Linked DNA regions of Bradyrhizobium diazoefficiens. The protein of the gene in region 1 binds, or shares a complex with, the protein of each later gene. Links are inferred from orthologs where the notes say so. Each region holds a gene or a part of one and is shown on either strand. Other genes may lie near its edges.

Region 1 (3,389 bases):
AGGCGCGGCCGTTGGCGTCGGTGCCGACGCGGCCGAACGGGTTGCCGTAGCGCCCGAGGAAGCGCCGCGCGTTGTCGGGCGCATCCTTGTAGTTGATGCCGACGAGCTGGAAGCGCTTGTCCTTGGCAAGCTCCGTCAGCAACGGCGCCTCGTCGTGACAGGGCACGCACCAGGAGGCCCAGACATTGACGAGGCTGACCTTGCCCTTGAAGGCGGACGGATCGAAGCCTGGCACCTGAGCATTGTCGGCCTGCAATCCCTCGAGCGGCGGCAGCGTGGTCTGGGGCGCGGGCCGGCCGATCAGCGCGGAGGGAATTCGCGAAGGGTCGCCGCTGCCGAGCCGAAGCCAGAACAGCACGGCAAGCGCGGCGAAGGCGAGCAGCGGCAGCACCATCAGGAAGGTGCGGCGCTGCGGCGGTGCCGAGGTCGATTGCCCGCTCATGGTGTGTCCAAAGCACTGCGGCCCGAGCGGCGCGTGACGCCACCGCGGTCGAGCTCGCGCAGACGCTGCGTCTGGTTGCGATAGTCGAGCACGACCCAGCCGATCAGGATCGCGACCACGACAGCCGCCGCCGCATAGGACGTCACGATGAAGGATGCATAGGGACCGAGTGACATTGTCATGCTGCCCCTTTTGACGCGTTTTCTTGACGCGAACCGGTGCTCACTTCGCTTGAAAACGCGACGCGGCTCGCCTGCATCATCTGCAGCGCGCGCACGCGCCGGCGCAAAATCTCGTTGCGCATCGCAGCCAAGTGCAGCGTGACGAACAGCAGCGTGAATGCGATGGCCATCACCAGCAGCGGAATCAGGAACGATTTGTCGAGCGTCGAGCCGCCTATGCGCATCACCGAGGCTGGCTGGTGCAGCGTGTTCCACCAGTCGACCGAGAACTTGATGATGGGAAGATTGATTGCGCCGACCAGCGTCAGCACGGCCGCGGCGCGTGCCGCGCGCGAGGGATCTTCCACCGCGCGCCACAGCGCCATCAGGCCGAGATACATCAGGAACAGGATCAGCACCGACGTCAGCCGCGCGTCCCATTCCCAATAGGTGCCCCACATCGGACGCCCCCACAGCGAGCCCGTGAGCAACGCCAGGAAGGTGAAGCTGGCACCGATCGGTGCGGCGGCTTTGGCGGCGACGTCGGCGAGCGGATGCCGCCACACCAGCGTGCCGAGCGAGGCGACACTCATCACGCCCCACACGAACATCGACAGCCACGCATTCGGCACGTGGATGAACATGATCTTCACGGTCGCGCCCTGCTGATAATCGTCGGGCGCGGTGGCCGATTGATAAAGGCCGATCGTGAGCAGGATGACGGTCGCGGCCGCGAGCCACGGCAGCACCCGCGCCGAGAGCGCGAGGAACCTTGTGGGATTGGCGAGGTCGATCAGCGACATGGTATCGTGATAATCACAGGGCAGCGCTCATGCAATCAGCATGAAAGCACGCAGCGAAAGTTGATCGGGGTCAAGGTCAATCCAGTCCATGTTTCAGGCTCGCGGCTGCCGCAAACGGGCCGATCACGAGGCTGACCAGCGACAGTGCGCAAAGGATCGAGAACGGCGCGCCGAATGACAACGGCCCGGTGATCGCGGCCTGCGAGGCCGCAACCCCGAAGATCAGCACCGGGATCGACAGCGGCAGCACCAGCACGGCCATCAGCAGCCCGCCCCGATGCAGCGTCACCGCCAGCGCCGCGCCGATCATGCCTGTAAAGGTCAGCGCAGGCGTGCCCGCCAGCAGCGTCAGCGCCACCGCACTGGTCGCGACCATGTCGAGGTTGAGCAGCAGGCCCAGCACCGGGGTTGCGACAATCAGCGGCAGGCCCGCGGCCAGCCAATGCGCCAGCGCCTTGGCGGCGCAGGCCAGTTCCAGCGGGGTCCGGCTCATCGTGATTAAATCGAGCGAGCCGTCCTCATGGTCGGCCATGAACAGCCGGTCCAGCGTCAGCAGGCTCGCCAGCAGGGCGCCGAGCCAGAGGATGGCGGGCCCGAGCCGCGATAGCAGCGCCAGGTCCGGCCCCACCGCGAACGGCATCAGGACAACGACGGTCAGGAAAAACAGCACGCCAATCAAGGCCCCGCCGCCAACGCGGAGCGCGATCCGGATGTCCCGGCGAATGAGGGCGGACAGGGCGGTCATGGGGCTCCCCGCGACAAAAGCTGAGGGTCGGGCCGCTTCATGTCGTCCCCCCGATCTGCAGCTCGCGCGATTCGATGCCGAGCGGCGCATGGGTCGCCGCGATGATCAGGCCGCCGCGTGCCAGATGGTCGCGCATCAGGCTGCCGAACATGTCCTGGCCGGCGACATCCAGCGCATTGGTCGGCTCGTCCAGCAGCCAGACCGGGCGACGGACCATCAGCAGCCGGGCCAGCGATAGTCGGCGGCGCTGACCGGCCGACAGGAAGGCCGCGGGCAGATGGGTGGCGTGGTCGAGGCCGACGGTGGCAAGGCTTTCAGCGGCGTCGCCGCGCTCGCCGCCCAGAAAATCAGCCCAGAATGCCAGGTTTTCCGCCACGCTCAGTGCTGGCTTCAGGGCATCGCGATGGCCGAGATAGTGGCATTGCTCGGGCAGCGTCATGTCGGCGTCGCCCCCGTCCAGTACGATTGTGCCGCCAGCCGGAATGAGCAGGCCGGCGATCAGCCGCAGCAGTGAGGTTTTGCCCGAGCCGTTGCGGCCGACGACCGCCACGGCTTCGCCGGAGACCGCCTCGAAATCGAGCCCGGAAAACACCTCGCGGCCGCCCCGCACGCAAATCACCCCGCGTCCGGACAGCTGCATCTGGCTTGCTATCAACCCGTTCAAAGCCGGGCCTCAGGAAATCTTGGGGTAGCGCATCAGAATTTTTGGCTCGCGACTTGCTGGGTTCGATTGTGGCGGTGGCGGCGCGGTTAGAAAGCTTCTATAAGCCCGGAACTACTTGATGCAGCAACTCAACCTGCCCCTGCAAGCGACCCAGCCTGCTACGCTGACGGTGTTAAAATACCCCTTGCCGGGTATAACTAACAATTGGGATTTCCTACATGACCTCGCTCGACAGCTTCAAATGCAAAAAGACCCTCATGGTCGGCTCCAAGACCTATGTGTATTACAGCCTGCCCACCGCCGAGAAGAATGGTCTGAAGGGAATTTCGAAACTTCCCTATTCGATGAAAGTCCTGCTCGAGAACCTCCTCCGCAACGAGGACGGCCGCTCGGTCAAGAAGGAAGACATCGTCGCGGTCTCGAAGTGGCTGCGCAAGAAGTCGCTGGAGCATGAGATCGCGTTCCGCCCGGCCCGCGTGCTGATGCAGGATTTCACCGGCGTGCCGGCGGTGGTCGACCTCGCCGCAATGCGCAACGCGATGCAGAAGCTCGGCGGCAATGCCGAGAAGATCAA
Region 2 (3,200 bases), 5.2 Mb from region 1 along the record:
CGGGGCGTTGCGGATCAGATTGCCTGAGGCAATCAAGCCGGGAACATACTTCCTGAAGGCGTTCAACGGGCACGGCGAGGACGCCGCTCAAAGCACGGACTTCGAGATCAGCTAAGCCGTTGGATTTTCACCATTTCGGGACTATGTGCGCTCGCGCCAAATTGACAATTGTCAATTGCCGCATCGTCCGGCCGTGGTGTAAAGCCACCTACAGGCGCGGCTCGCGCGCTGCCGGAAGCTTGCCAGATGACGCTATGGTTCGTGTTCGCGCTGATGACGGTCGCGGCGATATTCGCCGTGCTCTGGCCGCTCGGCCGTGGCGCGCGTCCTGACAATCAAGGCAGCGAGGTCGCGGTCTACAAGGATCAGCTGGCCGAGATCGAGCGTGATCTCGCGGCAGGACTGATCGCGCTACCTGAAGCCGAGGCGGCGCGTGTCGAGATCAGCCGCAGGCTGCTCGCCGCCGCCGGCAGCGAGTCTGCGCTCGTGCCGACATCCAGTGTGGGATGGCGCCGCGCGGCCGCCGTGCTGGCGCTGGTCGGCCTGCCTCTGATGGCGGCCGCGATCTACGTTCCGCTCGGCTCGCCCGCGCTTCGCGACTTCCCGCTGGCGCAGCGGGAGCGAGGAACCGGGTCCGGCATGGCGCAGTCGCTCGAGAACCTCGTCGTGCAGGTCCAGCAACATCTGGAGAAAAATCCGGCCGACGGCCGCGGCTGGAACGTGCTTGCACCGGTGCTGGAGCGGCTTGGCCGCTTCGACGAGGCCGTGCGCGCTTATCGCAATTCGATCACCTATAACGGCGAGAGCGCGGAGCGCCGCTCCGATCTCGGCGAAGCGATTGCGGCCGCTGCCAGCGGCGTGGTGACGGCGGAAGCCAAGACCGAGTTCGAGCGCGCGCATGCGCTCAACGCCGACGATCCCAAGGCGAACTACTTCCTCGGGCTCGCTGCCGAGCAGGACGGTCGCAAGGATGACGCGGCCAATATCTGGCGCGCGTTGCTGGCGAAAGCACCGGCGGATGCGCCGTGGCGGCCTCTGGTGCAGACCTCGCTCGCGCGGGTCGGCGGTGGCGGCGTGACGATGCCGGCGCTGTCCGACGAGACGATTGCAGCATCCAAGGAGATGAACGACGGCGATCGCAACGCGATGATCCGCAGCATGGTCGAACGTCTCGCCACGCGCCTCAAGCAGAACGGCGACGATGTCGAGGGGTGGCTGCGCCTGGTGCGCGCCTATCTGGTGATGGGCGATCGCGGCAAGGCGCTGGGCGCCTCGGCCGACGCCCGCCAGGCGGTCGCCAAGGATTCCGAGCGGTTGCGCCAGCTCAACGAAGGCCTCAAGACTCTCGGACTCGACGGATGACTGTCGCAGCACGAGACGAGCGGAGAATGGATACGCCATGACGCGCAAGCAGCGACGTATGACCATCATCGGCGGCTCGCTTGCCGTGCTCGCGCTCGCAGCCGCGCTGGTGCTCAACGCCTTGCGCGACTCCATCGTGTTCTTCTCGACGCCGACCATGGTGGCCGAGAAGCATGTCCAGCCCGGCAAGCGTTTTCGCCTTGGCGGCCTGGTGCAGCCGGGCTCGCTCCAGCGCGGCGACAATCTCGCGGTGACGTTTGAAGTGGCCGACGGCGGTGCCAAGCTGCCAGTCGCCTACAAGGGCATCCTGCCCGATCTCTTCCGTGAAGGGCAGGGCGTCGTTGCCGAAGGCGCGCTTGATGCCAACGGCGTGTTCAAAGCCGACACCGTGCTGGCCAAGCATGACGAGACCTACATGCCCAAGGACGTTGCCGATGCCCTGAAGAAGCAGGGGCATTGGAAGGACGATTACAATGCCAAGCCGGCGGCAGCGACCGCGCAGGGCAACTCGCAGGGAGCGGTGCGGTGATCGCGGAAGCCGGACATTACGCACTGGTGCTGGCGCTCGCGCTGGCGCTGATCCAGTCCTTCGTGCCGTTGATCGGCGCACGCTTGCGCGATCCGGCGCTGATGAACGTGGCGCGCTCCACCGCGCTGGCGCAGCTCCTGTTCGTCGGCGCGTCGTTCATCGCGCTCGTGACGTTGCACGTGAACTCGGATTTCTCCGTCGCCAATGTCTACGAGAATTCCCACTCCATGAAGCCGTTGATCTACAAGATCACGGGGGTGTGGGGAAACCATGAAGGCTCGATGCTGCTGTGGGTGTCGATCCTGGCCCTGTTCGGCGGGCTGGTCGCGGCCTTCGGCAACAATCTGCCGCTGTCGCTGCGCGCGCATGTGCTTGCGGTCCAGGCCTGGATCGCCAGCGCCTTCTATCTCTTCATCCTGATCACCTCGAATCCGTTCCTGCGCATCGTCAATCCGCCGATCGAGGGGCGCGATCTCAACCCGGTGCTCCAGGACATCGGTCTCGCCGTGCATCCGCCGATGCTCTATCTCGGCTATGTCGGCTTCTCGATCTCGTTCTCCTTCGCCATCGCGGCGCTGCTGGAGGGGCGGATCGATGCGGCCTGGGCGCGCTGGGTGCGGCCGTGGACGCTGGTCGCCTGGATCTTCCTGACGCTCGGCATCGCGATGGGCTCCTACTGGGCCTATTACGAGCTCGGCTGGGGCGGCTGGTGGTTCTGGGATCCGGTCGAGAACGCCTCGCTGATGCCGTGGCTCGCCGGTACGGCGCTGCTGCACTCGGCGCTGGTGATGGAGAAGCGCAACGCGCTGAAGGTCTGGACCATCCTTCTTTCGATCCTGACCTTCTCGCTGTCGCTGCTCGGTACCTTCCTGGTGCGCTCGGGCGTCATCACCTCCGTGCACGCTTTCGCCAATGATCCGACCCGCGGCGTCTTCATCCTCTTGATCCTCTGCCTGTTCATCGGCGGCAGCCTGTCGCTGTTCGCGGGACGCGCGACCTCGTTGAAGCAGGGTGGCCTGTTCGCGCCGATCTCGCGCGAAGGCGCGCTGGTGCTGAACAATTTGCTGCTGACGGTGGCCTGCGCGGTCGTGCTGTTCGGAACGCTTTATCCGCTGGCGATGGAAGTGCTCGCCGACTTCAAGATGTCGGTGGGCCCGCCGTTCTACAATCTCACCTTCGTGCCGCTGTTCGCGCTGCTGCTGCTCGCGGTGCCGTTCGGGCCGATGCTGGCGTGGAAACGCGGCGATCTGCTCGGCGTCACTCAGCGGCTGCTTGCGGCCGGCGTGGCCGGTCTTGTGGTGATTGCCAT

Evidence for each region. Proteins that work in one complex are often made in the same cells at the same time.
Region 2: the proteins of ccmB (region 1) and ccmE are in contact, whole or in part, in a solved structure (PDB 8CE8), measured with the Escherichia coli proteins. The link is inferred for Bradyrhizobium diazoefficiens from one-to-one orthologs.

The regions. Positions count from the first base shown.
Region 1 is NZ_CP067102.1:524,969-528,357, forward strand. The notes cover bases 318-3,225. They hold ccmB (heme exporter protein CcmB), read right to left. Parts: upstream 2,152-3,225; coding sequence 1,483-2,151; downstream 318-1,482. Other genes in these bases: JJC00_RS02450 (DsbE family thiol:disulfide interchange protein), read right to left, coding at 318-442; ccmD (heme exporter protein CcmD), read right to left, coding at 439-624; JJC00_RS02460 (heme ABC transporter permease), read right to left, coding at 621-1,406; ccmA (heme ABC exporter ATP-binding protein CcmA), read right to left, coding at 2,189-2,791; acnA (aconitate hydratase AcnA), read left to right, coding at 3,034-3,225. Also shown: more of JJC00_RS02450, read right to left, coding at 1-317; more of acnA, read left to right, coding at 3,226-3,389. UniProt on the Escherichia coli protein: Required for the export of heme to the periplasm for the biogenesis of c-type cytochromes.
Region 2 is NZ_CP067102.1:5,737,012-5,740,211, reverse strand. What follows is about bases 427-3,145. They hold ccmE (cytochrome c maturation protein CcmE), read left to right. Parts: upstream 427-1,399; coding sequence 1,400-1,891; downstream 1,892-3,145. Other genes in these bases: JJC00_RS26750 (heme lyase CcmF/NrfE family subunit), read left to right, coding at 1,888-3,145; ccmI (c-type cytochrome biogenesis protein CcmI), read left to right, coding at 427-1,362. In the rest of the region: JJC00_RS26765 (hypothetical protein), read left to right, coding at 1-115; more of ccmI, read left to right, coding at 247-426; more of JJC00_RS26750, read left to right, coding at 3,146-3,200. UniProt on the Escherichia coli protein: Heme chaperone required for the biogenesis of c-type cytochromes. Transiently binds heme delivered by CcmC and transfers the heme to apo-cytochromes in a process facilitated by CcmF and CcmH.